Regions from separate parts of the Mesorhizobium sp. WSM4904 genome, predicted to be linked through region 2. Evidence: predicted binding sites of a transcription regulator. Region 2 holds the regulator's gene; the other holds the start of a gene.
The links. Region 2 encodes PhoB, which activates phosphate uptake and scavenging genes when phosphate is short. Its sites were predicted from a motif close to TGTCATNNANCTGTCAT; they were not measured.
Positions count from the first base shown of each region.

Region 1 (15,261 bases), 1.3 Mb from region 2:
GCGTCGCCGACCGCGTCGTGGTGCTGCGCGACGGCATGCTGGCCGGCACGCTGCCGAAGAGCGAGATCAACCACGACCAGATGGTCAAGCTGATGATCGGGCGCATGCTGAAGGAGCGCGAGAAGGCCGCCGAAGCGGGGCGCGCTCCGGGCGGCGTCGCGCTCTCGGCAAGCGCGGTGCGCACCAGCGCCTATCCGGACCACCCGGTCAGCCTGGAGCTGAGGCGCGGCGAAATCCTCGGCCTTGCGGGGCTGGTCGGTTCCGGCCGAACGGAGCTGGCGCGCGTGCTGTTCGGCATCGACGAGCGGCTCGGCGGCAGCGTCGCGCTGGACGGCAAGGCGCTCAATGTCGGATCGGCCGCCGATGCGGTGGCGAGCGGCATCTTCCTCGTGCCGGAGGACCGCAAGCTGACCGGCATCCTGCTCGACCTCTCGATCGCGCAGAACATTTCGCTGCCCAATCTGCCGGCGCATGCGAAGCGCTCGCTGGTCTCGGCCAGCGCCGAGCTCGCCACCGCCGAGAAGCAGAAGAAGGATCTCGGCATCAAGGCGCCGTCTGTCCTGACCCGCACCGGCACGCTTTCGGGCGGCAACCAGCAGAAAGTGGTTTTGGCCAAATGGCTGGCGATGAACCCGAAGGTGATGATCCTCGATGAGCCGACGCGCGGCATCGACATCGGCGCCAAGGCGGAAATCTACGGGCTGATGCGGTCGCTCGCGGACGCCGGCGTCGCGGTGCTGATGATCTCCAGCGACATGGAAGAGGTGATCGGCGTCTCGGACCGCATCGCGGTCATGCATGAGGGGCAGATCTCCGGCATTCTCGACCGGGACGATTTCAGCCAGGAGAACGTGCTTTTGCTGGCTGTGGGCAAGAAGCCAAGGCTGGCGCATGCCGCTGGAGGAGCGCAATGAGCAAGAAAGATCTCGGGCTGCTGGTGCTGATCCTGGTGGTCGGCGCGGTGGTGACCGCCATCAACCCGCGCTTCCTGTCGACGATCAATCTGGCCAACACCTCGAACCTGGTCGCGCTGTTCGGCATCCTTTCGATCGGCCAGGCCTTTGTCATCATCACCGGCGGCATCGAGCTTTCGGTCGGTTCGCTGATCGCCCTGCTCGGCACGCTGTTCATCGACTTCATCGCCGTGCGCGAGATGGACTGGCCGCTGGCCTTCGTGCTGATCATCCTGCTCGGCGCCATCATCGGCTTCGTGCATGGCTGGCTGATCACGCGGCTCAAGATGCAGCCTTTCGTGGTGACGCTTTGCGGCCTGCTGATCTACCGCGGCGTCGCCCGCTTCTACACCGCCGACGGCACGGCCGGCTTCGCGTTCGGCCAGAATTTCCCGGATCTGGAATTCCTCACCGCCGGCCGTTCCGGCGGGCTGCCGAACTCCTTCATCGCGCTGATCGTGATCGCCGTCGTCATGTGGGTGGTGCTGCACCGCTCGGTGTTCGGGCGCTATCTCTACGCCATCGGCAAGAACGAGGAAGCGGCGAAATATTCGGGCATCCGCACCGGCCGCGTCGTGATCGCGGCCTATGTCATCTGCGGCGTGCTGACGGCGCTGTCGGCGATCTATTTCGCCATGTATACGCGCTCGATCTCGCCGGCGAGCCATGGCCAGTTCTACGAGCTCTACGCCATTGCCGCCGCAGTGCTCGGCGGCTTCTCGCTGCGCGGCGGCGAGGGCTCGCTGGTGGGCGTCATCCTCGGCACCGTGCTGCTGCAGGAATTGCAGAACCTGGTCAACCTGCTCGGCATCCCTTCCTCGCTCAACTTCGCGGTGATGGGCGGCGTGATCCTGATCGGCGTGCTGGTCGACCAGCAATGGGGCGTGTTCCGCGCCCGGCGCCGGATGATGGAGGCGACGCGCCGGAACGTCGCCGGCGCGCCGGCGGAGTAGCGCTACCTTTTACCTTCTCCCCTTGTGGGAGAAGGTGTCGCCGAAGGCGACGGATGAGGGGTGTTCCAAGGAACGCCAGCGTCTCACTCCGCTGGAACACCCCTCATCCGACCTCGCTTCGCGAGGCCACCTTCTCCCACAAGGGGAGAAGGAAAGGCGCTAGATCATGTCCGAAAGGTCCGAGAACGCCATTGCCTTGCGTAGCACCTCGGCGAAGCGCTCGCCGGCGATCTCTTTCGCCCCGCTATTGTCGATCGAGGTGACGTCCGGGCCGGACAGCGTCACGCTCGTGCTGCGCGCCAGGCGGGCGAGCACCTCGCCGCGCGATTCGCGGCCGCGCGCCGCCAGCCGTTCGGCGAGGATTTCCGGCGAGGCGGTAATCTCGACCACGGCCAGATTGGCATAGCGCTCGCGCAGCGCCGGGATGACGGCGCGAGAGACATTCGCCACGGCCACATGACCGTTGGCTACCGCCCAGTCGACGTCGGCCGGCAGGCCATAGCGCAGGCCATGCGCGTCCCAGCAGATGGCGAAGGCGCCGTCGGCCTCCGCCTCGGCGAAGGCGGCATCGGCCAGCGTGTCGTGGTCCTCGCTCGCGGAATCGCTCGGCCGGGTGATGACGCGGCGCACGAATTCCAGCCGCGTCTCGTCGGCGAAGCGCGTCTTGGCGTAGCCGATCACCGTATCCTTGCCGGCACCGCTCGGGCCGACGACCGCGACGAAGACGCCGTTGCGGATGGGAAGCATTTCGGTGAGCTCGCGCTCGATCGACGCCGAAACCATCATGCGACACGCCTGCCCTGGCGCCACACGGTGCGCACCACCGGCACATGCTCGTCGACGCGCACGCGCACCAGGTCGGCGCGGCGGCCGGGCTCGATGACGCCACGATCGGCGAGGCCAACCGCGTCGGCCGGGTTCTTCGAAACCATGGCGACCGCCTGCGGCAGCGAGATGCCCTCGACGACATCGCCGAGGAAGAAGGCCGACTGGATCAGGCTGAAGGGGATGTAGTCGGACGACAGGATGTCGAGCAAACCGTCGCCGGCAAGCGCGCGCGCCGACACATTGCCGGAATGCGAGGAACCGCGCATGACATTGGGGGCACCCATCAGCACGCCGAGGCCGGCCGCCTTAGAGGCTCTTGCCGCCTCCTCGGTGGTCGGGAACTCGGCAACGCGCACGCCCTGCGCAATCGCCTCGTCGACATGGCCGGCCGTCGCATCGTCATGGCTGGCGAGGACGATGCCGCGCTCGTGGCAGGCGGCGGAGATGAAGACGCGGTTCGGGCCGGAATTCCTGGCCGATTCCGCCATCCGCTTCTCGCAGAATTTCTGGAAGTCGCGGTCGGTCAGCTTCAGCTTGCGCTGGTAGTAATAGGCATAGGTCTCGAGATTGACGAACTGGCGCTGGCCCGGCGCATGGTCCATCAGCGAGGCGAGCTTGACCCTGTCGTCGGTCTCGAAATTGGCGAAGGCCTCGAGGCAGTCCGGCGCCGAGACCTCGCAGCGCAGATGGATGAAATGGTCGGCCCGTAGCCGATCCTGCCTGACGCTATCCTCGATCGCGTCGGCGAGGCTGCGGACGTCGTCGGACTTCAGGTCGGCGTCCTCGTCCATGCCGACGCGCAGAGCATCGAGCACGGTGGTGATGCCGGCGGTCGCCACCTGGGCGTCATGGGCGAGCACGGCAGCGATCGGGTTCCAGCGCACTTTCGGGCGCGGCGCGTAGTGGCCTTCGAGATGGTCGGTGTGCAGCTCGACGAGACCCGGGATGATGTAGTCGCCGCCCATGTCCTCGCCGGCGCGGGCGGCGCCCGGCTCGATCGCGGCGATCTGGCCATCGCGCAGCAGCAGCGAGCCCTCGACGATCTCGTCGGGCAGCACGATGCGGGCATTGGTGAGGACGGTTTCGGCGGTCATCTCAGGCGATCCTTAGTCTCGGTATCAGGCGGTTTTTCTGGCCGGGCGGCGGCCAAGCGCATGGTGGGAGAGCACCATGAAAGGGGCGCCCGGTTCGGTCTCGACGAAAAGCGTCAGCGCGTCCACCGGCACCGGGTGCTGCAGCACGTCCGCGAACAGACTGTCGATTGCTGCACGAAGACGCGGGCTTTCCTGTGGCCCGACGCGGCCGGACAGCGTCATGTGGAAGCGGAACGTCTCGAAAACGTAAGGATAGCCCCACTGGCAGAGGTTGCGGAACTCGTCCGGCTTCAGCGAGTCGGGGCTGCGGCGCTCGATCTCGGCTTCGGTCAGCGGCGCGCGGAAACGGTCGAAAGCGCGCACAACCTCGCCGGCGAAGCTGTTGAGAGGATCGAACGGCGCTTCCGGCACCAGGGCGAAAAAGCCGTCGATCTGACCGACGACGAGACGCGGAATGACGACCGGCGGCGTCGCCTCGGCGAAATCGTCGAGCGCCGCGCGCAGCGAGGTTTCGGTCTCGTTCGGCGCCAGCCGAAACGGCGCCTTCAGCGTCGCATGGAAGCCGTAGCGCCTGGCCGAAGCCGTGTGGAAGGCAACTTCCGCCGCCGACAGGTCGGCCACGGCCTCGACCGGCCGCGTCGCCGCGCCGAAGGGGTCGCGTCCAAGCCAATTGGCGGCGATGCGCGCCAGCGGCTCGTCCTGCCGTGGGGTGAAATAGATGGCGTAGCGCATGAAAGAACCTCGTCAGACCCCGCCATAGGTGATTTCCATGACGGATTGACGAAGCTTTCATGGGTTTTCGAAGGCAGACAGCCCCCGACAGTCCTTAGCCGACGATTTTCTCGAACTGGACCAACAGGTTGAGCGCGATGAAAAATCTCAGGCCTTCATCAGCCACTCGTGCTCGGCCGCGTTGTGGAATTTCCACGTCCGCTTCGGGCCGGCCATGACGTTGAGATAATAGAGATCATAGCCGTGGCAGGCCGCGCAGGGGTGGTAGCCCCTGGGCACCAGCACGACATCGCCGTCCTCGATCGCCATCGCCTCGTCCAGGTCGCGCACGCCGTTCCTGTCGGCATCGGTGTAGACGCGCTGGAAAGCGAAGCCCTGCGGCGGGTTGAGGCGGTGATAATAGGTCTCCTCCAGATAGGATTCCGCTGGGAGATTGTCCCGGTCGTGCTTGTGCGGCGGATAGCTGGAGGTATGGCCGCCGGGTGTGATGACCTCGACCACCAGCAGCGAGTCGGCCGGCTTGCCCTCGGGCAGGATGTTGGTGACGTAGCGCGTGTTGGTGCCCTTGCCGCGCACCTCCTGGCCGAGATCGTCGGGCGAGATGACACGGGCCGGCAGGCCGCCGCCGAGACCCGGCGCCGAGCAGACGGCGAGCTCCAGGTCGGTGTCGGCGATCACCGACCAGTCGGAGCCTTGCGGCACATAGACCGACCAGGGCTTGCCTTCGAACGGCGACATGCGCTCGCCGAGCAGGCCGAGCTCCTTGCCGCCGGCCGAGACCTTGCCCTTGCCGGTGACGAAAACCAGGCAGACTTCGCGCTCGCCCGTCTTGCCGGACGCGGTCTCGCCTGGCCGCAGCCGATGCAGATCGAAACCGACATAAGTCCAGCCGGCGCTTTGCGGGGTGACGTGAGCGACGTGGCCGTGGCCCTTGTCGGCCTTGACGAGCAGTTTCGACATTTTTGTCTCTCCTAATTCCTCGACGCTTTGACTTTCAAATCCGCCCGCAGCCAGGATTCACTGTTCGATCGCGAACCTCGGAGATTGGCCGCATCCCTCTCAACTTCGTCATCCTAGGGCGAAGCAGGAGCGAAGCTCCGCCGCGGAGACCCTAGGATCCATGCCGTCACCTCGGACGTGGAATGCCACCGGAGCAGAATTCTGCACCGTTGCAACACTTCAAAGTCATGGCATGGATCCTAGGGTCTGCGCTGCGTCGCCACGCTCCTCGCTCCGCCCTAGGATGACGAAGCGAGGGGCGTTCCGGCCAATCGCCAACGCAAACGAACCGTCACCCACGCAGCCTCCGTCACCCACGCAACATCCAATACAAAAGAACCTCCAGTCCATCGACCGCTTCAATCCTTCGGCTCGGCGGGGGGCTTGTCCTCCTCGACCGGCTTGTAAAGGTAGAAGAACTGCCACACCGCGTAGCCGGCGAAGCCGAGCGCGATGACGCCCCAGAACGGCGTACCGGAGGCGAACTCGATCACCGACCAGACCAGACAGACGGCGACGACGGCGATGCGTCGCCACAGCGGCCGGAAGAAGGGGTGCTCATAGTCTTTCATAGTGCCAATCCAGGATTTGCCCAAAGCGCAACGGATAAACCGCGCGCCGTGGCAAATCCACCGTCTAGGCCGCCGGGAAGCCTTGCGTCTCCACCGTATAGCCGGCGGCCGTCATCACCCGCATCAGCTCCTTGTGGCCGACCTGAGCCATCTTCAGCGGCGGGTTCTTCTTCGGATCCTGCTCGGCCTCGACCACGAACCAGCCTTCGTAGCCGTAGTCGGCGAACTTCTGCACGATGGCGCCGAAATCGAGCGAGCCGTCGCCGGGCACGGTAAAGGCGCCAAGCGCCACGGCATCGAGGAAGGACTGCTTGGTGCGGTCGAGCCCGTCGATCACGCCCATGCGCACATCCTTCACATGCACGTGGTTGATGCGCTTGTGGTGGTTGTCGATGGCGCGCAGCACATCGCCGCCGGCAAAGGCAAGATGGCCGGCATCGAGCAAAAGCGGAATGCCTTCGCCGGAATTGCGCATGAAGGCGTCGAGCTCCGGCTCGGTCTCGACCACCGCCGCCATGTGGTGGTGGTAGGAGAGCGGCATGCCCTGGTCGGCGCACCATTCGCCGAATTCGGTGACGCGGCGGCCATAGGCCTTCATCTCGTCGTCGGAGAGCTTCGGCTTGGTGGCCAAAGGCTTGGAGCGGTCGCCCTGGATGGAGCGGCCGACCTCGCCATAGACGATGCAGGGCGCGCTCACCGCCTTGAACAGGTCGATCATCGGCTGGATACGATCCTTGTTCCTGGCCAGATCCTCATTGACCAGCGTGCCGGAAAACCAGCCGCCGCAGAGCGTGACGTCGGCGTCCTTCAGGATCGGCAGCATCACTTTCGGATCGTTGGGGAAGCGGCGGCCCATCTCCATCCCGGTGAAGCCGGCCGAGCGCGACTGGCGCAGGCACTCCTCCAGCGACACGTCATCGCTCAATTCCACGAGATCGTCGTTCCACCACGCGATGGGGGACATGCCCAGTTTGGCTTTCAAGTCGTCACTCCAAGTTCGGATCGTTCCATTTTCGCTCGTCGGCGCTGCCCCTCATCCGCCTGCCGGCACCTTCTCCCCGTGAAGCACGGGGAGAAGGGACAAGCTCCAGCGCCGGCGACCCCCTCTCCCCGTTCTTCACGGGGAGAGGGAAGGGTGAGGGGCGGCGCCAGCGTCAATCACCTGCACTCTGCATCTGCTTTTTTTCCTCATACGCCTTGCGCGCGGCGTTGACCTGGGGCCGCGACGAGACCTCCGGCACGGCGACATCCCACCAGTGGCCGCCGGCTTCGGTCGACACCAGCGGATCGGTGTCGATGACCAGCACGGTGGTCTTGTCGTTGCCCTTCGCCTTGGCCAGCGCCGTCTCCAGCTCGGCGATCGACGCCACCTTCTCGGCGACGGCGCCGAGGCTTGCGGCATGAGCCGCGAAGTCGACATCGGGCATCACCTCGTGGCGGGCGTCCTTGAGCAGATTGTTGAAGTTGGCGCCGCCGGTCGCCATCTGCAGCCGGTTGATGCAGCCATAGCCGCGGTTGTCGAGCAGCACGATGGTGAGCTTCAAGCCGAGCATCACCGAGGTGGCGATCTCGGAGTTGAGCATCAGATAGGAGCCGTCGCCGACCATTACGACGACCTCCTGATCAGGCTTCGCCATCTTGACGCCGAGGCCGCCGGCGATCTCGTAGCCCATGGTCGAGAAGCCGTATTCGGCATGATAGGAGCCCGGCGTTCCCGCCTGCCAAAGCTTGTGCAGTTCGCCCGGCAACCCGCCGGCGGCATGCAACAAGGTGACGCCCGAGCCCATCGCGCGCTGTACGGCGCCGATCACCTGCGCATCGGAAGGATAGGCGGCATTGGTCGAAGCCGTCACCTTGGCGGCCGCTGCCCGCCATTCCGTCTTGCCCTTCAGGGCGTTGTCGGTCCAGGCGGTCGGTGCCTTCCAGCCCTTCAGCGCGGCGCTGAGCTCGGCCAACCCTTCGGCCGCGTCTGCGACCAGCGGCAGCGCCCAATGCTTGCCGGCGTCGAAACCTTGCGTGTTCAAGCCGATGATGGTGCGGCCGGCATTCTTGAACAGCGCCCAGGACCCGGTGGTGAAATCCTGCAGCCTGGTGCCGACGGCAAGAACGACATCCGCCTCTTCCGCCAGCCGGTTGGCGGCGGAGGTGCCGGTGACGCCGACGGCGGCCATGTTGAGCGGATGATCATCGGGGAGCGAGGACTTGCCGCCTTGCGTCTCGCAGACCGGAATGCCGGCGCCCTGCACCAGCTTGGCCAGTTCGCTGGAGGCCCGAGAATAGAGAACGCCGCCGCCGGCGATCACCAGCGGCTTCTTGGCATTCTTCAGCGCCGCGACGGCGGCCGCGAGCTCGTTGCGATCCGGCCGCAGCCGGCGTGGCGTCCACACGCGCTCGGCAAACAGGCTTTCAGGATAGTCATAGGCTTCGGCCTGCACGTCCTGGCAGAGCGAAAGCGTGACCGGGCCGCATTCGGCTGGATCGGTCAGCACCTGCATGGCGCGGTTCAGCGCCAGGATGATCTGCTCGGGCCGCGTGATGCGGTCGAAATAGCGCGAGACGGGGCGGAAGCAGTCGTTGACGCTCGTCGTGCCGTCGGAGAAATCCTCGGCCTGCTGCAACACCGGGTCGGGCAAGCGATTGGCGAAGACATCGCCGGGCAGCAAAAGCACGGGCAGCCGGTTGACGTGGGCGAGCGCCGCCGCCGTCACCATGTTCAGCGCGCCCGGGCCGATCGAGGTGGTCGCGGCCATGAAGCGGCGGCGGAAATTCGCTTTGCCATAGGCGATCGCCGCATGCGCCATCGCTTGCTCGTTATGGGCGCGGAAGGTCGGCAGCTCGTCGCGCAGCTGATAGAGCGCCTCGCCGACGCCGGCGACATTGCCATGGCCGAAGATCGCCCAGACGCCGCCAAAGATCGGCACCTTTTTGCCGTCGATCTCGGTCATCTGGCGGCTGAGAAAGCGGGTCAGCGCCTGCGCCATCGTCAGGCGAATGGTCTTTGTCATTGGTCGTTTCCTCCGGCTTTCCTTGTGCCGTCTTGTTATGCGGCCCGTCTTCTTATGCTGCTTTACGGCCGCGCGCGACAAGCCATGCCTCGGTCAGCTGCTCGAAGCGCGAGGCCATGTCGGCGACAGCCTCGTCATTCGACATCCTGCCTGCCAGCCATTGTTCGGCGGCATTGATGAAGATGGTGCGACCGACGGCAAATCCCTTGACGATCGGCGCATTGGCGGTGGCGGCAAAGGCCGCGACCAGCTCGTCCTGCGGCGCCTCCAGCCCCAGCAGCACGACGCCGCGACACCACGGATCGTTCTTGACGATCACCTGTTCGATCTTCGCCCAGGCGTTGGCCGAAGCCTGCGGCTCGAGCTTCCACCAATCCGGCTTGATGCCCAGCGCGTAAAGCTCCTCCAGTGCGCGCGGGATGGTGGTGTCGTCCAGCTTGCCGTGCTTGCCGGCAATGATCTCGACCAGCAATTCGCGACCGACCTTACGCGCGGCTTCGAACAAGGCTCGCAGCTTCTGCTGTTGCTCAACTTTCAGCGCCTCCGGATCGTCCGGGTGATAGAAGCACAGGCATTTGATGCAGTGGTCGACCGGCCATTCGGTGAGCTGCGAGCCGATGTCCTGCGAGAACTCGAAGCGCAGCGGCCGCGATCCCGGCAGCTCGACCGGACGGCCGAGCCAAGCGAAGGGATGGCGGGCGAATTCGAACATGGCGTCGCGGCCATATTTCTCGTCGATCAGCATGCCGTAGCCGTCGCGCCCGGCTGCCACCTTGGCCGCCGCCTTGACGGTCAGCACCTTGAAATCCGGGATGCGCGAGGCGTCGGCGCCGACTTTTGCCGCGACGTCTTCCAGCTGGACGCGGTGATCGCAAGCGAGCGCCATCAGCGAAGGGATATCGCGCCGCCGCGTAGTGGCCCAATGGATGTGGTTGATCGCCTCGTCCTTGCGCAGCGCCAGATGCTGGCTGCCGTGCTTCAAGAAGAACTGCAATTCCTCGAAGGTCGGATATTCCGGCGCGCAAAGCAGGCGCGACACGGCAAAGGCGCCGCAGGCATTGGCCCAGGTCGCCGCCGTGGCAAAGCTTTCGCCGCCGAGCCAGCCGCGCAGGAAGCCCGACATGAAGGCGTCGCCGGCGCCGAGCACGTTGTAGATTTCGATCGGAAAGCCCTTGCCGACGATGCCGTCCTCGAGATCGTCGCTGATCGGCCCATCATAGACGATGCAGCCCTTGGCGCCGCGCTTCAAGACGATGGTGGCGGGCGACAGAGAGCGGATCGTCTTCAGCGCGCTCAGGCAATCGTCGGCGCCGGAGGCGATCATGATCTCCTCCTCGGTGCCGACGATGAGATCGCAATCGGGCAGCACCGTCTTCAGCTGCGCCGAGACGCGGTCGGACTTGACGTAGCGCTCGAAACCCTCGGCATGGCCGGCGAGCCCCCAGAGGTTCGGGCGATAGTCGATGTCGAAGACGACCTTGCCGCCCTTGGCCTTCATGAGGCGGATCGCCTTGCGCTGGGCGGCATCGGTATTGGGGCGGGAGAAATGCGTGCCGGTGACGACGACGGCCCGGGCCGACGCGATGAAAGCCTCGTCTATGTCTTCTTCCGCGAGCGCCATGTCGGCGCAATCGGAACGATAGAAGATCATCGGCGAGATGCCTTCGTCCTCGACGGACAGCAGCACCAGCGCGGTCAGCCGTTCCCTGTCGGTTTTCAAGCCGTCGACCGAGACGCCCTCACGCCTGAGCTGCTCGCGGATGAAGCGGCCCATCTGTTCGTCGCCGACGCGAGTGAGCAGCGCCGAGCGCAGGCCGAGCCGTGCCGTGCCGACGGAAATATTGGCAGGGCAACCGCCGACCGACTTGGCGAAAGAGGTGATGTCCTCCAGCCGCGAGCCGATCTGCTGGCCGTAGAGATCGACCGACGCGCGGCCGATCGTGATGACGTCGAGCGGCGGATATTTCGCTTCCACGGCTTCGCCCATTCGAACCTCCCATCGGCCTTGTTGTGCAGAGCAGCGTCGTTTTGGGCAGCACGCGCGAACGGCATCGTGGCGCCGTCAATATGAAATAATAATTCCAATCCATAGTCAATATGGAATGAGCATTCCCGGACGGAAAAACGCCTAAAGCATGTCTCCCGAAAGTGGGAACCGGTTTCGGGGTAAAGACATGCGCAAAATCAAAAACCTAAAGCGCATGGAGCGAATCTGAAAGATCGCGACGCGCTTTAGGCGGGGCCGTTCAGCCCTTGCGCTTGCGGCCGGAGTCGCGACGCTTCTCGCCGACGGCAACCGTCAGCGCCATTGCCAATGCCATCGTCGCCGAGATCGAGCGGAAACCGCCGAAATCGGCCTCGGCAACTTCGAACCAGACCTTGGCGAACTGGGCGAGCGGCGAGAACGAGCTGTCGGTGATGGCGACGATCGGCACGCCCTGCTCGGCGATCGCGCGCGTCTCTTCGATGGTCGCGGGCGCGTAAGGCGAGAAGCTGATGGCGATGACGGCGTCGCGCGGCGTGGCGAAGCCGATCATCTCGGCGTTCAGGCCCGCGGCCGATTCCACCAGCTGATTGCGGATCTTGAGCTTGCCCAGCGCATAGGCGATGTAGGAGGCGACCGGATAGGAGCGGCGCTTGGCCAACACGTAGATGGTTTCGGCTTTCGCCAGGAGCGCGATCGCCTCTTCGAAATGCGCATCGTTCAACGTGCGCGAAATGTCGCTGAGCGACGTGCTGGCGGCGGCGACGAAGCCGTCGAAGATCGCCCGGTGCCCGGCGCCTTCCTCGGCCTTGGCGCGCAGCGCCGCCAGTCGCTCGTCATAGGAGGAATTGCGCTCGCGCAGGCGCTCGCGAAAAACCTGCTGCAGGCTGGTGAAGCCGTCGAAGCCGAGCTGCTGGGCGAAACGGATCAGCGTCGAGGGCTGGACGCCGGCCGAGGCGGCGATGCTCGCCGCCGTGCCGAAGGCGATGTCGTCGGGATTGTCGAGCGCATAGGCGGCGATCTGCGCGATACGCTTGGGCAGGTTCGCGCGCCGCTCCAGGATCGTTGCACGCAACGTCTCGAAATCGCGAGGCACCCGTTCGTCCATCGTCGCTCCGCCCACGGCCATATTGAAAGTTCCCTCTCCTGCCTCATCATAACGAGTTCGCGCAAGAACACCATAAAAAATGATTTGGGCGTTCCATTCTCACGTGAAATGGATTAATTCATCCATACGGAATCCCCCTTCAGTGGAGACAGTCTAAATGGTTGGAGTGGGCCTCATCGGCACGGGCTTCATGGGCAAGTGCCACGCCATCGCCTGGAACGCGGTCGGCACCGTCTTTCCCGATGTCGAGAAGCCGAAGCTGGTGCATCTGGGCGAGGTCAATGACGAGCTTGCAAAGCGCAAGGCCGGCGAGTTCGGCTTTGCCAAGGGATCCGGCGATTGGCGCGCCGTGGTCAACGACCCGGAGGTCGATGTCGTCTCGCTGACAACGCCTAACCAGTTCCATCCGGAAATGGCGATCGCCATCCTCGAAGCCGGCAAGCACCTGTGGTGCGAGAAGCCTATGGCGCCGAGCTTCGCCGAGGCCGAGGCCATGGCGAAGGCGGCAACGAAATCCGGCAAGGTCGCAGTACTCGGCTACAACTACATCCAGAACCCGGCAATCCGTCACATCGGCGCGCTGCTCGACGAACAGATCATCGGCGACGTCAATCTCGTGCGCATCGAGATGGACGAGGATTTCATGGCCGATCCCGAAGCGCTGTTCTTCTGGAAGCACGAGGCGGCTTCCGGCTATGGCGCGCTGGACGATTTCGCCGTCCATCCGCTGTCGCTGATCAAGGTGCTGTTCGGCCGCGTTGCCCGCGTCATGTGCGACATGGCCAAACCCTATGCCGACCGGAAACTCGCTTCCGGCGGCCGTCGGGCGGTCGAAACCTACGATATCGCCAGCGTGCTGATGCATCTCGAAAACGGCGTCGCCGGCACGCTGCTGGTCAACCGCTCGGCCTGGGGTCGCAAGGGCCGCATCGCCATCCAGATTTTCGGCTCGAAGGGCTCGATCCTCTACGACCAGGAGCGGATGAACGAGTTCCAGCTCTACCTGACCGCCGACCGGCCGACCGAGCAGGGCTACCGCACCATCCTGGTGGCGCCGCACCACAAGCCATACGATTCCTTCCTGCCGGCGCCCGGCCACGGCCTCGGCTTCAACGACCTCAAGATGATCGAATGCCGAGAACTGCTGATGCGGATCGCCGGCAAGCCGGCGCGCGTCATCGATTTCGACGAAGGGCTGGAGATCGAGCGCACCGTGCACGCCATGGCGCGCTCCTTCCAGGAACAGCGCTGGATGGATGTGAGGTAATTTCACGTCGTTCGCCGACGCGAAGAAAGGCTGCCGGCTTTCCCGCGAACAGTCGCAAACGTCTGCGATTGGACGCAGCTTTCCGACTTTGTCATCCTTGGGCGTAGCGACGCGAAGCGGAGTGAAGACCCAAGGATCCATGCCGTTACCTCGGCCGAAGGATGCAGCGGCGCAGAATTCCGCACCGTCGCAACGCTTCAATGTCACGGCATGGATCCTATGGTCTGCGCTGCGTCGCTTCGCTCCTTGCTCCGCCATAGGATGACGACCTGATGGGCGTTTCGGTCAATCTCCGAGGGCTCCGATATGCCAACGCAATCACTACGAGACAGGTCGGAATTTCCGCGCCAAGTATTTTGAGATCTCTCAGGCGCTCTCCGCAGAGCCATTGATCTCCCAGCCGTCGACCCACACCTGCCGCAGGCGGTCGCCCTCGCCCTTGAACCACAGGCCAGTCAGCCGGCAGTCCTCGATGCGGTCGCTGCGGAAATTGCGGATCGCCTGGCGCAACTCGCACCAGGCGACGATGTTGGCGGTCTCTGCATAGTAGATGAGCGCGATCGGGCGGATGATGCGCTCAGTGTCGCGGCCGGCTTCGTCGCGATAGGCAAGGTCGAGCTTCTCTTCGTCGCGGATGGCGCGGCGCACCAGGGCAAGATCGACCGTCGGGGCCGAAGGCGCGGCGAACCCCCAGGCATGCAGGGCGTTGGCGTCGAGCGTCTGGCGCAAGGGTGGCGGCACTGCGCCGGCGATCTTGGCGCCAACCCGCTTGGCCGCCTGCTTGAGCTCGTCGTCGCCGGTGCGCTCGAGCAGAGCCAGCGACAGCACGATCGCCTCCATCTCCTCGATCGAAAACATCAGCGGCGGCAGGTCGAAACCGGGACGCAGGATGTAACCGATGCCGCGCCCGCCGTCGATCGGCACGCGCATCGCCTGAAGCGCGGCGATGTCGCGATAGACCGAGCGCACCGTCACTTCCAGCTGCTCGGCGATCATCGCCGCCGTCACCGGCTTTCGGGCCAGCCGCAGGATCTGGATGATCTCGAACAGGCGCGATGCCTTGCGCATTTCCTCACCGGCCGAAACGCAACTGACACACCCCCGTCAGTTGGGATGATCTATAGGGCTGCCTACCCGCTTGAAAATCAAGAGAATCCTTTCGCGCCTTGTTGGCGCGGCGACCGGCAACTGACATGAGTTATAGCGAAAACCTCTGGCTTTTCTTCATCCTGCTGTTCGGCATCATCGCCGTGCCGGGCATGGATATGCTGTTCGTGCTGGCCAACGCGCTGACCGGCGGCGGCAATCGGGGCCTTGCCGCGACCGCCGGCATCATGCTGGGCGGCGCGGTGCACACGCTGAACGGCGCGGTCGGCGTCGGCCTGCTCATGCATTTCGTGCCGATCCTGTTCAAGCCGCTGCTGATCGCCGGCGCCGCCTATATGGCATATATCGGCATTTCGCTGATGCGCAGCTCGATCACCGTCGGCGATGACGGGCCGGCCGGCAGCCGCTCCGCCTGGAAGGCTTTTCGGCAGGGGTTGGTCACCTGCCTGATCAATCCCAAGGCCTATCTCTTTATCCTCGCGGTCTATCCGCAGTTCCTCAAGCCGGCCTACGGTCCGATCTGGATGCAGGCGACAATCATGGGGTTGCTGACGGTCGCCACCCAGGCCGCCATCTATGGCGGGCTCGCAATCACCGCGGGGCGCAGCCGGGCGATGCTGGTCGACAATCCCGGGGCGACCGCTTTTGCCGGGCGCGCG
Region 1 covers NZ_CP121354.1:549,126-564,386, forward strand. The annotation lists gene QAZ47_RS02525 (sugar ABC transporter ATP-binding protein) at 1-914, shown strand, start outside; gene QAZ47_RS02530 (ABC transporter permease) at 911-1,906, shown strand; gene phnN (phosphonate metabolism protein/1,5-bisphosphokinase (PRPP-forming) PhnN) at 2,066-2,692, opposite strand; gene QAZ47_RS02540 (alpha-D-ribose 1-methylphosphonate 5-triphosphate diphosphatase) at 2,689-3,828, opposite strand; gene QAZ47_RS02545 (DUF1045 domain-containing protein) at 3,853-4,560, opposite strand; gene iolB (5-deoxy-glucuronate isomerase) at 4,708-5,520, opposite strand; gene QAZ47_RS02555 (DUF3329 domain-containing protein) at 5,919-6,131, opposite strand; gene iolE (myo-inosose-2 dehydratase) at 6,196-7,113, opposite strand; gene iolD (3D-(3,5/4)-trihydroxycyclohexane-1,2-dione acylhydrolase (decyclizing)) at 7,286-9,136, opposite strand; gene iolC (5-dehydro-2-deoxygluconokinase) at 9,189-11,123, opposite strand; gene QAZ47_RS02575 (MurR/RpiR family transcriptional regulator) at 11,383-12,228, opposite strand; gene QAZ47_RS02580 (Gfo/Idh/MocA family oxidoreductase) at 12,386-13,495, shown strand; gene QAZ47_RS02585 (YafY family protein) at 13,862-14,563, opposite strand; gene QAZ47_RS02590 (LysE family translocator) at 14,689-15,261, shown strand, end outside.
Region 1: the regulator PhoB is predicted to act here: its motif matches at 4,598-4,614, upstream of QAZ47_RS02545 (DUF1045 domain-containing protein).

Region 2 (15,261 bases):
CTTGCGGTAGATGGTGTCGAGCCAGACCGCGACGACCAGCACGGCGCCGACGACGATGCTTTGCAGCGGCGAGTCGACGCCGAGCAGCACCATGCCGGACTGCAGCGACTGCATCAAAAGCGCGCCGAGCATGGCGCCGAGCACGGTTCCCGAGCCGCCGGCAAGCGAGGTGCCGCCGATCACCGCCGCGGCGATGACCAGGAGCTCGTCCAGGGTGCCCAGCGCATTGGTCGACGAATTCTGCCTGGCCGACGAGATCGCCGCCGCGATCGTTGCCAGCACGCCCATGATCATGAACACCTTCATGGTGATCCAGCGGGTGTTGATGCCGGCAAGGTTCGCCGCTTCCGGATTGCCGCCGATGGCGAAGACATAACGGCCGAAGCGGGTGCGCTTGGTGATGAAGGTCATGATCAGGCCGACCGCGACCGCCATCAGCACCGGAATGGCGATGCCGTGGGCGATGAACAACCCGCCTTCTGGAACGGTGATGTTGTTGGCGGCGGCGTATCGGTTCACGATGCCGACCGGCCAGGGATAGGAATTGGCCAGCCACACCGCGCCCATGATGATCGCGCAGGCGACCGCGCCGAGCAGCGTCTCGGCCCAGATCGGCCGCAGCGGGAAACGGAAGCGCTTGCGCTGCACCCGGCCGTGGAAAAGCGCAAACACCACCGCCAGGCAGGCGACGACGCCCACCACCCAGCTCCATCTGGCGCCGATCGAGCCGGCCGGCCCGCCGCCCATCAGCTGGTAGGTGGCGTCGAGCGGCGCGACCGTCTGGCCGCTGGTGACCCACCAGGCGGCGCCGCGCCACACCAGCAGCCCGCCCAGCGTCACGATGAAGGCCGGCACCTCGAGATAGGCGATGACGAAGCCCTGGAAGGCCCCGATCAGCAGGCCGAGCGCCAGGCCGATGGCCAGCGCCAGCACCCAGATCCACGGATTGCCGAGCTCGAGCCCGACCATCCGCACCAGGAAATGCACCTGGGCAAAGCCCATGACCATGCCGATCAGCCCCTCGGCCGAGCCGACGGAGAGGTCGATGTTGCGCATGACGATGACCAGCACCATGCCGGACGCCATGATCGCCACGGCCGAGGTCTGCACCGACAGGTTCCACAGATTGCGCGGCGTAAGGAACGTGCGGCTGTCGAAATCGAGCGGATTGACGCCGAGCCGCAGGCTCGAAATGACGTGCAGGCCGATCCAGATGATCAGCAGGGCGCCGACCATGCCGAGCATGCGGGTGTCGAGTTCGGTCGCCTTGAGGAAACGGCCGATCGCGCTGAGTTCGGAAGCACGTGCGCGATCCGCCGCCGGGTTGGCCGCCGTCTCAGAGGTCGTATCGGTCATGATCTCCTCCCACCGGCTGCCCTCTGACTCGGATGCCGGACCACAAATGCTAGGGCAACTCCAGGAAAAGTGTGTAATCCGTCCGGAATTGCTTGGAAACAAATGGCTGGGGCGGTTCGACGATTCTGCCAGACGATGAACCGCTCCACCGGCTTTCCCGTATCATTTGAAGCAGGAAGCCCTTTTTTGAGAAACGCCGCGGCTTTGGGCCGCGGCGTCAGGATTTGAATAAACGTCGGCCGGATCAATTGCAGACTGCGACCGCGCCAGCCGCGACGCCGGCGCAGACTTCGTCCTTCTTGATCCAGCCTGCGTCGATGACGACGTTGAGATTGTCCTTGGTGATGGCGATCGGGGTCAGGAACAGCGACTTGACGGTGTTGCCGCCAGGCGTGGTGAAGTCCTGGGCGCCGGCGATGTCGGCCATCTTCTTGCCGTCGGCGAGCTGCGAGGCGATCTCGGCGGCGTTCTTGCCGAGCTCGCGGGCGTCCTTCCACACCGACACGGTCTGCGTGCCGAGGGCGATGCGGTTGAGCGCCGCGTGGTCGCCGTCCTGGCCCGAGACCGGAACGGTGCCGGCCAGGCCTTGCGCCGTCAGCGCCGCGACGACGCCGCCGGCAGTACCGTCATTGGCCGCCACGACAGCATCAACCTTGTTGTCGTTGGCGGTCAGGAACTGTTCCATGTTCTTCTGCGCATTGGCGGGCAGCCAGCCGTCCGTATAGGCCTCTCCGACATTCTTGATCTTGCCGCTGTCGATGGCTTCCTTCAGCACTTCCATCGAGCCCGCGAACAGGAAATCCGCATTCGGATCGGCACCCGAGCCCTTGATGAAGACGTAGTTGCCTTCAGGCTTGGCCTTGAACACCTCGCGGGCCTGCATGCGCCCGACTTCCTTGTTGTCGAAGGTCAGGTAGAACACGTCCTTGTTCTCGATCAGGCGATCGTAGCCGACGACCGGAATGCCCTCGTCGAGCGCCTTCTGCACCGCCGGGCCGATCGCCGAGGCATCCTGCGCCAGGATGATCAGCGCGTTTGCGCCCTGCGAGATCAGGCTTTCGACGTCGGTCAGCTGCTTGCCCGGATTGGACTGCGCGTCGGCCGAAATGTATTTGTCGCCGGCCGCCTCGATCGCCTTCTTCATCGCCGCTTCGTCGGTCTTCCAGCGCTCTTCCTGGAAATTCGACCACGAAACGCCGATCACCTTGTCCTTCGCCTCTGCGACCGACGCCAGCGTCAACGACATGGCGACACCCGCCAGCATGGCGGTTGCGAATCTCTTCATGATTTCCTCCCTGCGCCCTTGCGGCGCGACCCAGACTGGCCCGAAGGCCGGTAACAGAGGCTTTTTTTCGAGCCTCGAAAAAACACTGATCCAACGCCGAAGCACTGTCAACTGCGATTCTGATGGTTTTTGAGGTGCCACGAACTTTTTTTCGAGACCCGCAATAAATAATGACAGCTCTGGCCGCTTCTGCCACTATCCTGAAAACAGTTGCACAGGAAGCGCGGAGCCGCTGCCGTCGGAACTGAATGAAACAAAATCTAGAGCGGGTTCGGTGGTGTATCCGCAACCGAACCGATCTGGCGCGTCGCCGACGGCCCATGCATTATCAAGAGGCCGCGCTGACCGGGAGGAGAAAAATGTCGGTCGGAATCCGCCACGACGACCTGCGCCGGCGCAACCGCGCCATGGTGCTCTCGGCCGTGCGCCGCGCCGGCCAGCCGTCGCGTACGGAGATCGCCGCGACCACCGGGCTCAGCCACTCGACCATTTCGGCAATTTCCTCGGACCTGATCCAGGAAGGCATCCTGGCCGAGAGCAAACCGAGCGAGGCGGCATCGCTGAAGCGCGGCCGGCCGCAGGTCGGCCTCGCCCTCAATCCCGAGGCGGCTGCGGTGGTGACGGTGGTGCTGTCGCTGAATTTCCTTTCCGTCGCCGTCATCGACTATGCCGGGCAGGTCATCGCCGAGGAGCAGCGGCGCCTCGATACGCTGACCATGCCGCGCGACGAGCTGATCGGCGAATGCGTGGCGATCGTCCGGCGCCGGCTGGAAGACCCTGACCTCGATGTCCGCAGCGTCGCCCGCATCGCCATGGGCATCCAGGGCATCACCGATTCCCATGCGCGGGCAATGCTGTGGTCGCCGATCACGCCTTTGACCGACATCCCTTTCGCCGACATCCTGGAAAAGGAATTCGGCATCACGGCCACCATGGAGAACGACTGCAACATGATGGCGGTGGCGCTGCAATGGCGCGACCCCAACCGCTATCGCGACAACTTCATTGCTATCCTGCTGTCGCACGGCATCGGCATGGGCCTGGTGCTGAAGGGCGAGCTTTTCACCGGCACGCATTCTTCCGGCGGCGAGTTCGGCCACATGATCCATCGTCCAGGCGGCGCGCTCTGCCGTTGCGGACGCCGCGGCTGCGTCGAGGCGTATGCCGGGAACTACGCCATCTGGCGCAGCGCCATGAAGATGAGCGAGGACGCCGAGCCGGTCGACGTCGGCGACGCCGACATGCGGGCGCTTGCCGCCAAGGCGCGGGAGAAGGACGGCCCGGAGCGCGAGGCATACCGGCGGGCGGGCGAGGCGTTGGGCTTCAGCCTCGGCAGCCTGTTCGCGCTGATAGACCCGGCGCCGGTTGCCATGGTCGGCGTCAGCGCCGCCGCTTTCGACCTGATCGAGCCGTCGCTGCGCGAGGCCATCGCCCAGACCGCCGGTGGCCAGCACTCGGAATCGATCTCCTTCGACACCGAGCCGAACGAACTGCCGCTGATCCGCGAAGGCTGCGCCATGCGCGCACTGACCTTCGTCGACCAGGAGATTTTCGCCCCGGGCGTCCAGGCAAGGGCAGGCGCCGGGAAGAATGTGGCCTGAGCGGCTTTCCGAATCGCCGGAGATTAGCGAAGGCCTTTTGAGCTTTCGTCATTCCAGGGCGGAGCAGGAGCGAAGCTCCGTCGCGAAGACCCTGGAATCCATGCCGTCACCTTGATCGAAATGCGCAGCGGAGCAGAATTCTGCACCGCAGTGCCGCGTCGACGTCACGGAATGGATCCTCGGGTCTGCGCCGCGTCGCTTCGCTCCTTGCTCCGCCCGTGGATGACGAAGCACGAGCGTCTCAGCTACTCACCAACGCATGCGATCCGGTAGCGGACGCGTCAATTCCACGAACGGTGCGCCTAATCCTCGCGGATTGCGTATCCCGCGCCGCGGATGGTGCGGATGACATCGGGCATGCGGCCGTTGTTGACCGCCTTGCGCAGGCGCCCGACATGCACGTCGACCGTGCGCTCGTCGATATAGATCGTCTCGCCCCAGACATTGTCGAGCAACTGGCTGCGCGAGAACACCCGGCCGGGATGCCGCATCATGAACTCGAGCAGCCGGAACTCGGTCGGACCGAGCCTGATCTCGCTCTTCTTGCGGTAGACGCGGTGCGATTCGCGGTCGAGCACGATGTCGCCGACCTTGAGCACGCTGGAAAGCACCTCCGGCTTGGCGCGGCGCAACAGCGCCTTGACCCTGGCCATGAATTCCGGCGTCGAGAACGGCTTGACCAGATAGTCGTCGGCGCCCGTCGAGAGGCCGCGCACCCTGTCGCTTTCCTCGCCGCGCGCCGTCAGCATGATGATCGGCAGCCGTTCGGTCTCGGGCCGCATCCTGAGGCGGCGGCAAAGCTCGATGCCGGAAACCGCCGGCACCATCCAGTCGAGCACTAGGAGATCGGGCACGTTCTCCTGCAGGCGGATCTCGGCCTCGTCGCCGCGGGTGACCACCTCGACCTGATAGCCTTCGGATTCGAGGTTATAGCGGAGCAGCACCCCCAGCGGCTCCTCGTCCTCCACCACCATGATGCGTGGCGCGATCATTTAGCAGGTACCTTCGTTGTCAGGCCGCCGGCGCCGACATCGCCGTCTCGTCCTGCTTCGGACGGTTCGCGGGCAATTGGGTGCCGGTCAGCACATAATAGGCATTCTCGGCGATGTTGGTGACGTGGTCGCCGATGCGCTCCAGATTCTTGGCGCAGAACAGGAGATGCGTGCAGGCCGTGATGTTGCGCGGATCCTCCATCATGTAGGTCAGGAGCTCGCGGAAGACGGAGGTGTATTTGACGTCGATGCGCTCGTCGTCGTTCCGGAGCTTGGCGAGCGCCGTGGCGTCGCCCGCCGTGTACTCCTCGATCACGCCCTGGACCTGGATCAGCACCAGCTGCGCCATCGAGTCGATCGAGTGCGACAGGTCGCGCGGCGCGGCGCTGACGCCGACGGAGCCGACGCGCTTGGCGATGTTCTTGGCGAGATCGCCGATGCGCTCGAGGTCGCCAGCCATGCGGATCGCGCCGACCACGCTGCGCAGGTCGTCGGCCATCGGCTGGCGCTTGGCGATCAAGGTGATGGCGCGATCGTCGAGCTCGCGCTGGCGCGCGTCCATGATGGCGTCGTCGGAGACCACGCGCTGCGCCAGCGCGTTGTCGGAATTGAGCAGGGCCTTGGTCGACGCGCCGACCATCGAGCCGGCGAGATCGCCCATGTCACGGATAAGCTGGCTGATCTGCCTCAGATCCTCGTCGAAGGAAGCGACCGTATGGGCCATGATTATGTCCTCGTATGAAACTCAGCCGAAGCGGCCGGTGATATAGTCCTGCGTGCGCTTCTCGCGAGGCGAGGTGAAGATCTTCTCCGTCCGGTCGAACTCGACCAGCTCGCCGAGATACATGAACGCCGTCTGCCGCGACACGCGCGCTGCCTGCTGCATGTTGTGGGTGACGATCACGATCGTGTAGTCGGCCTGCAGCTCGTCGATCAGCTCTTCGATCTTGGCGGTCGACAGCGGGTCGAGCGCCGAGGCCGGCTCGTCGAGCAGGATGACCTCCGGCTTCACCGCCACGGTGCGGGCGATGCAAAGCCGCTGCTGCTGGCCGCCGGAAAGGCTCTGGCCGCTGGCGTTGAGCTTGTCCTTGACCTCGCCCCAGAGCGCCGCGCGCTTCAGCGCCGACTCGACGCGGTTGTCCATCTCGGCCTTGCTGATCTTCTCGTACAGCCTGACGCCGAAGGCGATGTTCTCGTAGATCGACATCGGGAACGGCGTCGGCTTCTGGAACACCATGCCGATCTTGGTCCTGAGCAGGTTGAGGTCCTGCGAGCGGTCGAGGATGTTCTTGCCGTCGAGCAGCACCTGGCCTTCCGCGCTCTGCTTCGGGTAGAGCTCGTAGATGCGGTTCAGCACGCGCAGCAGAGTCGATTTCCCGCAGCCCGACGGCCCGATGAAAGCGGTGACGCTGCGCTCGGGCAGCGACAGGTTGATGTCCTTCAGCGCCTTCGACTGGCCATAGTAGAAGTTGAGGTTCTTGACCTCGATCTTGGCCTTCTCGACGGCCGTGTCGGCTACGTTAAGGTCGGTGGACAACATCGGTTTCATCTGTCCTCTCTGCGTCCGGTAAGGCTGCGGGCGAAGATGCTCAGCCCGAGAACCGTCAGGGTTATTATGAGTGCGCCCGTCCAGGCCAGTTGCTGCCATTCCTCATAGGGGCTGAGCGCAAATTGGAAGATGGTCACCGGCAGGCTGGCCATCGGCGCGTTGAGATTGCTCGACCAGAACTGGTTGTTGAGAGCGGTGAAGAGCAGCGGCGCCGTCTCGCCGGAGATGCGGGCGATCGCCAGCAATATGCCGGTGACGATGCCGGAAAGCGCCGCGCGATAGGCGACCGAGCGGATCACCACCCAGCGCGGCGCGCCGATGGCGGTGCCGGCTTCGCGCAAAGCGTTGGGCACAAGGTTGAGCATGTCTTCGGTGGTGCGCACCACGACGGGGATCACCAGGATCGACAGCGCGACGGCGCCGGCTATCGCCGAGAAATGGCCCATCGGCCGCACCATCAGCTCATAGACGAACAGGCCGACGATGATCGACGGCGCCGACAAGAGGATGTCGTTGATGAAACGCACCACCGTGGTGAGCCGCGAGAAGCGCCCGTACTCCGCCATATAGGTCCCGGCGAGCACGCCGATGGGCGTGCCAACGACGATGCCGATGATGGTCATGATGATGCTGCCATAGATGGCGTTGAGCAGGCCGCCGGCGTCGCCGGGCGGCGGCGTCATTTCCGTGAACACCGCCAGCGAGACGCCGGAGAGCCCCTTGTAGGCCAGCGCTCCAAGGATCAGCGCCAGCCAGGCGAGGCCAATGCCCGCCGCGACGACGCATAGCGCCATCATCACGGCATTCTTGCGCTTGCGGCTTTGGTGGAGCGATGCGGCGGTCGACATCGGTCAGGCTCCCGTGCGGCTATCGATGCGCAACAGCATGTAGCGTGCGAGCGCGAGGATGATGAAGGTGATGATGAACAGGATCAGGCCGAGCGCCACCAGCGACGACGTATAAAGCTCGCCGTCCGCCTCGGTGAATTCGTTGGCGATGGTGGCCGAGATCGTCGTGCCCGGCGCGAACAGCGAGGCGCTGATGCGGTGCGCGTTGCCGATGACGAAGGTGACCGCCATCGTCTCGCCGAGCGCGCGGCCGAGGCCGAGCATGACGCCGCCCATGATGCCGACGCGGGTGTAGGGAATGGTCACGCGCCGGGTCACTTCCCAGGTCGTGCAGCCGATTCCGTAGGCCGATTCCTTCAGCACCGCCGGCACCGTGTCGAACACGTCCTTGGTGATCGAGGTGATGAACGGCAGCACCATGATGGCGAGGATGAGCGACGACGTCAGCAGGCCGATACCGTAGGGCGGACCGGCAAACAGGCTGGAGAGCCCCGGTATGCCGTGAAAAATGTCGATGATGAAGGGCTGTATCGTCGTCTGCAGGAACGGCGCGAACACGAACAGGCCCCAGATGCCGTAGATGATCGAGGGAATGCCGGCGAGCAGCTCGACCGCGATGCCGATCGGGCGCCTGAGCGGGCGCGGACAGAGCTCGGTCAGGAAGACGGCAATGCCGATGCCGATCGGAACGGCGATGATGATGGCGATGGCCGAGGTGACGATGGTGCCATAGATGGGTGCAAGGGCGCCGAAATTCTCGGTGACCGGGTTCCACGCCTCCGTCGTCAGGAAGGAGAAGCCGAACTTCGACAGCGCCTCCCACGAGCCGGCGAACAGCGAGATCGCGACGCCGCCAAGAATGACCAGCACGAGAATGGCGGAAGCGCGCGTGGCCGCCCGGAAGACCATGTCGGTGAAGGCGAAGCGGCGCACCGTCGCTTCTCTGGTCCGCATGGCAGACGATGTCACGGCTTCGGAAACGGCACTCATCGAGCCCCTCGCATTTCAAAAGGTAGACAGGAGGGCGCCGGAAGCGCCCTCCTCATTCCGTAGGAATTACATGCCGGAATAGAGCGGCTTGCCGTTGCTGTCGACGATGTCCTTGCCCCACATTTCCTCGACGCTCTTCACGACCTTGTCGGGCATCGGAACGTAGTCGAGCTCGGCGGCCATCTTGTCGCCCTTGGCATAAGACCAGGCGAAGAACTTGAGCGCTTCGGTCGTGGCCGCCGCATCGTCGGGCTTCTGATAGACGAGGATCCAGGTCGCTGCGGTCATCGGCCACGACTCCGCGCCCGGCTGGTTGGCGAGGATGACGCCATAGCCTGGCTGCGAGCTCCAGTCGGCGTTGGCCGCGGCGGCCGAGAACGCCTTCCCGGTCGGCGCGACCTTCTTGCCGTCCTTGTTGACCATGTCGGCATAGGTGAGCTTGTTCTGCTTGGCATAGGCGTATTCGACATAGCCGATGGCACCGCCGGTCTGCGAGACGTTGTTGGCAACGCCTTCATTGCCCTTGGCGCCGATGCCCACCGGCCACTCAACTGCCTTGTCGACACCGACCTTTGCCTTCCAGTCCGCGCTCACGTCGCCGAGATAGTATGTGAAGTTGAACGTGGTGCCCGAGCCGTCGGAACGGTGGACGACCGCGATCGCTTGGTCGGGCAGCTTGATCTTGGGGTTGAGCTTCTTGATCGCCGCGTCGTTCCAGTTGGTGATCTTGCCCATGAAGATGTCGGCCAGCGTCGGGCCATCCAGAACCAACTCGCCCGGCTTGACGCCTTCGAGGTTGACGACCGGAACGATGCCGCCCATCACCATCGGGAACTGTGCAAGGCCGGTCGACTTGAGATCGTCGCCGCCGAGCGGCGCATCGGAAGCGCCGAAGGTCACGGTCTTGGCTTTGATCTGCTTGATGCCGCCGCCGGAACCGATCGACTGATAGTTGAGCCCGATGCCGGTTTCCTTTTTGTAGGCGTCGGCCCACTTGGCATAGATCGGATAGGGGAAGGTGGCGCCGGCACCCGAGATGTCCGCGGCCCAAGCGGCGGACAGGGTGAGCGTGGACGCCGTAGCCATTGCAATCGCAACGGCCGCCGAGCGGATGAAATGTCTCATGTGGCCTGCTCCTGTTCGGAATATGGTCTCTTGGCACCGCCTTCTGACGGCGCCCGGTGAGCGCAATAGCCCTCGATTATTACAGTTGGATGACAGTTTCGTGTCAGCCGCGTAACGTCCGAACAGGGATGTCTGGAGAGGCCCGCGGCGGCCTTCGCGGACCAGCCGGAGTTTGCCGCCGGAATCAGTAACTTGTCTGACTTTTGATTAAAAAATATCCCGGCGGCCGAAATATCGGCCGCCGGGAAATAAAATCCGGACGAGAGCGCGTTGCTCGAATGCCAGAGCGGATCATGGCATAGCCATCGCCGAAAACAGGTCCGTTGGGGTAGAGTCGACGCTGTTCCTTGCCGGCGGTCGCTGCTCCCGCCCGTAACCGAGGGGCGGAATCGACAAGGAGCATTGTCTTGGCTTGGCCTCCGCTTTGGTATGGTGCGATCACACCATACGTCCGCGTCAAGCGATCAGACGGCCCGCTGGCGGAAGCGCGCCGGCGGTCGACCGGGTAGAAAAAAGCTCCAGCCGCCGCGCATTTTCCTTGATTTGCTTCCAGACCAATTCCAGGAAAAGTGTGAGCGGTTCTCCGCCCGGAATTGCGTAAAAACAAAGAGTTAGAGCGGTTCGGCGTTTCCGTGAAACGATGAACCGATCTAGCCGGCGCTGCGACGGACCTCGGCGCCTGGACCGAGCCATCTTTCGAGCTTCTCGAGCAGCGCCTTCGGGCTGATCGGCTTCGGCAGGTAATCATCCATGCCGGCTTCCAGGCAGCGTTCGCGGTCCCCTTTCAGCGCGTGCGCGGTGACGCCGACGATCGGCACATGCGTGCCCGTCTCCTCCTCAAGCTTGCGGATGGCCGCGGTCGCCTCCAGACCGCTCATCTCCGGCATCGACACGTCCATGAGGATCATGCGCGGGTTGAGCTTGCCGAAAGCCTCGAGCGCCTTGCGGCCGTTGGCGACGATCTCGAAATGATAGCCGGTCTCGCTAAGGATCTGCGTGAACACCAGCTGGTTCACCTCGTTGTCCTCGGCGACGAGTATGTCGAGCCCGCTCTCCACGCCGGCCGGGCGCGGACGGGCCCGCGCCGGTGGCGGCTGCAGCAGGACGCGATCCGACGCCGCCGCTTGTGCCGTCGACGCCCGCGGCGCGCCGGGCGCCGATCCGACGCCGCCTGCCAAAGGCGCGTGGATGGCCGTCGTGCTGTGGCGATGGCGCTGGATGGTGGCGACCAGCGTCTCCAAGAGGATGGACGAGCGCGCAGGCTTGATGAGCTGCGCATCGATGCCGAGATCGCGGTAGGCGGCGCTGGCGAGCGACTGGTCGACCGAGGTCAGCATGATGATCGGTGTGCGGGCGAGGCCGGCGGTGTTGCGCACGATGCGCGCCATTTCGGCGCCGGTCATGCCCGGCATCTGGTAGTCGAGCACGACGCAATCGACGGCCACGCCGTAGGCGGCGGCGGCAATCAGCACCTTCAGTCCCTCGGCGCCGCTTTCAGCCGCGCAGGAATCGAAGGTCCACGAGGCCATCTGCTCGCTGAGGATCGACCGGTTGACGGCATTGTCGTCGACGATCAGCACGCGCGCGCCGGTCACGTCGACCGGCATGATCCGCTGCCCGCTTTGCGCGGCCCGCGGCAGCGTCACGGTGAACCAGAAGGTCGAGCCCTTGCCCTCGGCGCTGTCGACGCCGATCTCGCCGCCCATCAGCTCGACCAGCCGCGAGGTGATGGCAAGGCCGAGCCCGGTGCCCTCATGCCGTCTTGTCGAGGAGGTGTCGACCTGGCTGAACTTCTCGAACACCAGCTTCAGCTTGTCCTCGGGAATGCCTATGCCCGTGTCGGTGATCGAGATGGTGAGCCTGGTGCCGGCCGGCACCCGCTCGCCGGTGACGTCGACCAGCACGTGGCCCTCGTCGGTGAATTTCACCGCGTTGCCGAGAAGGTTGGTGACGATCTGCCGGATGCGGCCGACATCGCCGACGAACTGCCCGTCGAGCCCGGGCTGGACGCGGACGATGAGCTCGAGATCCTTCTCCTTGGCGCGCGTCGAAACCAGCGTCGCCACATCCTCGATCGCCTCGGCGAGATTGAAGGGCGCCGGGTCCAGCACGAGCTGGCCGGCGTCGATCTTGGAGAAGTCGAGGATGTCGTTGATGATGGTGAGCAGGGCGTTGCCGGATTTGACGATGATGTCGGTGAACGTCTTCTGCTTCGAATCGAGGTCCGATTTGGCGAGCAGTTCGGCCATGCCGAGCACGCCGTTCATCGGCGTGCGGATTTCGTGGCTCATATTTGCCAGGAATTCCGACTTGGCGCGATCGGCGAGCACGGCACGCTGGCGTGCCTCTCTGAGCTCCGCCTCGCGCTGTTTCAGTTCCGTTATGTCCGTGGTCGACCCGATCAGATAGAGCGAGCCGTCGGACGCGATCATCGCGCCCTTGCGCGCGAACTGGTGGCGCACGCTGCCGTCGGGCAGCGTCACCTTCTCCTCAACCTCCTGCGTCTCTCCGGTACGCAGCACCGCGAGGTCGCCCGCCACGAAGGCCTCGCCGTCGGCGCCGAATATCTCGACATCGGTCTTGCCGATCGCCTCTTCCTTGCTGAAGCCGGTGAGGTCGCACCAGCCCTTGTTGACGTAGAATTGCCTCAGATCCGAGCGCTTGGCGTAGATCGACACGGGCACGTTGTCGATGAGGCTGCGGAACACCTCGTTCTCGCGCATGCTTTCCTTGAGCGCCCGCTCGCGCGCCTTGACGTCGGTGATGTCGGTGCTGGAGCCGACAAGATGCACCGACCCGTCGGTGGCGACGAGGCGGCTCTTGCGCGTCATCAGCTGCCGCACCGTGCCGTCGCGATGGGTGACGGGTTCCTCCACCTCGCGCCCCTTGCCGGTGGCGACGACCTCGGTGTCGTCGTGGCTATAGCTTTCGGCGTCCTCGGCGCCGAAAAGCTGGCGGTCTGTCTTGCCGATGACGTCTTCCTTGGGAATGCCGGTCAGCGCGCACCAGGCCTTGTTGACGAACTCGATCGAGAGGTCCTCGGCCTTGATGAAGGCGGCCACAGGCAGTTCGTCCATCACATGCCGGTAGAGATCGATCTGCTGCATCGAGTCGCGCAGCGCCTTCTCGCGGGTCTTGATGCCGGTGATGTCGACGCGCACGCCGATGAACGTGCCGTCGTCGGTGCGCATGTCGTATACTTGGTACCAGCGCCCGTCGGGATTGAGGCGCTCGTAGGACGAATTGGGCAAACGGTAGCGCCTGAGCATTGCGTCGAGCCAGCGTTCGGTATCGACGCCGTAGAGGCTGTCGATCTCACTGTCGCCGCTCGACCGGAAATAGCCCACGGAATGGCCGAGCGCCAATGCCTCGCGAAAGGTGCGGCCTGGCTGCCAGGCCGGCTTCAGCGCCGGCAGCGTATCCTGCAGCTTGCGATTGGCGAAGACGAACCGGTCGTCGCGGTCATAGATGATGACGCCGGCCGGCAGCGACTCCAGCACGGTAGCGAGGTTCTTGCGCGCATCCTCGGCCTCGGTCTCGCGATGCTTCATGTCGGTGATGTCGACATAGGAGATCAATCGCTTGCCGCCGGCAAGCGGCGCCAAGGAAGCGATCAGCGTGCGGCCGTCATTGCGCGGCAGCTGCCTGGAGCCGGCAATGCCCGCCCGGATTTCCGCCTCGCGCTCAGCGATGTGGCGCTGCCAGGCGGCCTGGTCGGCGCCGTAGGGATCGGCGTCGCGGCTCGCTTCCATCAGCTCGCGGAAGCCGCAGCCGACCGCGGCGCGAAGCGGATCGATCTGCCAGAAATCATAGAAGGCGCGGTTGATGATCTCCGCCCTGAGATCGGCATCGAGGACGATGACGCCGATCGGCATCGAATCGACCATCAGGCGAAGATTGGTAAGCGCTTCCGAAGCCGCTGCCGCGTGCTGCGTTGCGGCGAATATCTCGTTTCCGCCCGCAATTGCCCTTTGAGAATCACGCGCGTCGCCCGCCCCGACCGTCCCGTCCGAATCCGCCATTCCTACCCCCAAGGCCGAACCTCGCCAGTTCGTCGGCGGAATGTGCCCGACAAGCATTAACGATCCGCTAACCTTAACGATTCGCAACCGACCACGCCCGGTGCCGTTAACGCGTGTCGCCCAAAACCATGCGGCGGCTTTGAGCGACATGCGCGAAACAAAACGCCTCGCCTCACTCCGTTTCAGGGCGACGCGCCTCGGTAGGACGCTGGTCCCATGCCCGATGCGGTAATCCGTCCATTGGCGGACCCACCGCTGCCGGGCTATAAAATCGGCGGGGGTATTGCTGATGCTTGGTCGAATGCTGACTTTTGTTCTCTGCCCGGCGCTGCTGGCGGCAAGCGGCTGCACGCGCAGCGACGACGGCACGGTTATCATTCCAAGCCGGATGGACGTCAGGCGCATTTGGGACAAGGCCCCGCCAGGGACAACCGCCACGCGGCAGATTGCGTCCGACGTATTTCCTCTGCCGCCGAGCGCCCCTGCCAGCCCGTCCAGCCCAAGGCATTTCAGGCCGGCTTCGACAAGGCCGTCCTTTCAGCCGGATTCGCCCGATGCGCCCTCCCAGCCGGAGAAGGCGCTCACATGCAGGAATGTCAGCGAGCCCGGCAAGCGCTATCGTGTCGTCTGCGACTAAATCCCACTTTCGCTCTTTTGAAGCCGACTTTAGGGCCTGATGTAGATCCCTTGTCCGACTGGTGCGCAGCCCCGCCTGCCGTACGATAGAAACATCGCTTTCCATCTCAGTTTGAGGAGTCCCGCGCCTTCGGTCGCGGCAGGGCCCGAATGCGACCGCGATCACAGACTGCTGATGAAACTTTCGGCTAGCATTTGACGTTATCGGCGCAACGCAAGGGAGACTGAAGATGTCTGTTCACTTCACCGTCTCTGGCCTGACCAGGAACCTGATCCATTCGCTTGGACTGGATCACGAGCGGGCGCCGAGGCATCTGACGCCTGAGCAAAATCTGCTGCTGGAATGCTATCTGGCCGGGCAAATTCCGGAATCGGCGTGGAGCGACTATGTCTTCGAGATGCCCGAACTGGAAAAGCACCTGACCGATCGGCGCAGCCGCAATCCGACGTGATACGGTTTCGTCCCGGAGCAATTCTAAAGCGCGTCGCGATCCTTCGGATTCGCTCCATGCGCTTTTAGGTTTTTGATTTTACGCATGTCTTTGCCCCGAAACCGGTTTCCACTTTCGGGGGACATGCTTCGGAAAAGTGTGTAACGGTCTTCCGGTCGGGATTGCGTCTAAACAATAGTTCGAGCCGATCGGCAAATTCCACCGACCGCTGAACTGCTTGAGCCTTACTTCTTCGGCGAATTGAACTGAAGTGTGAAGACGTTGCCGGCAATTCCTTGCGCCAGGGCCGGCGAGAAGCTGAGCGGCAGGCAATTGCGCAAGGCGGCCGTCGCCGCGTCGACATAGGCCTGGCGCGCCTTGTCATCGCCGCTGACCTTGATAGCCGTTGGCTTCGGCGGGCCGATC
Region 2 covers NZ_CP121354.1:1,812,918-1,828,178, reverse strand. The annotation lists gene QAZ47_RS08640 (sugar ABC transporter permease) at 1-1,356, opposite strand, end outside; gene xylF (D-xylose ABC transporter substrate-binding protein) at 1,601-2,641, opposite strand; gene QAZ47_RS08630 (ROK family transcriptional regulator) at 3,001-4,242, shown strand; gene phoB (phosphate regulon transcriptional regulator PhoB) at 4,545-5,234, opposite strand; gene phoU (phosphate signaling complex protein PhoU) at 5,254-5,961, opposite strand; gene pstB (phosphate ABC transporter ATP-binding protein PstB) at 5,980-6,783, opposite strand; gene pstA (phosphate ABC transporter permease PstA) at 6,780-7,631, opposite strand; gene pstC (phosphate ABC transporter permease subunit PstC) at 7,635-8,621, opposite strand; gene pstS (phosphate ABC transporter substrate-binding protein PstS) at 8,688-9,746, opposite strand; gene QAZ47_RS08595 (response regulator) at 10,397-13,768, opposite strand; gene QAZ47_RS08590 (hypothetical protein) at 14,635-14,856, shown strand; gene QAZ47_RS08585 (hypothetical protein) at 15,081-15,261, opposite strand, start outside.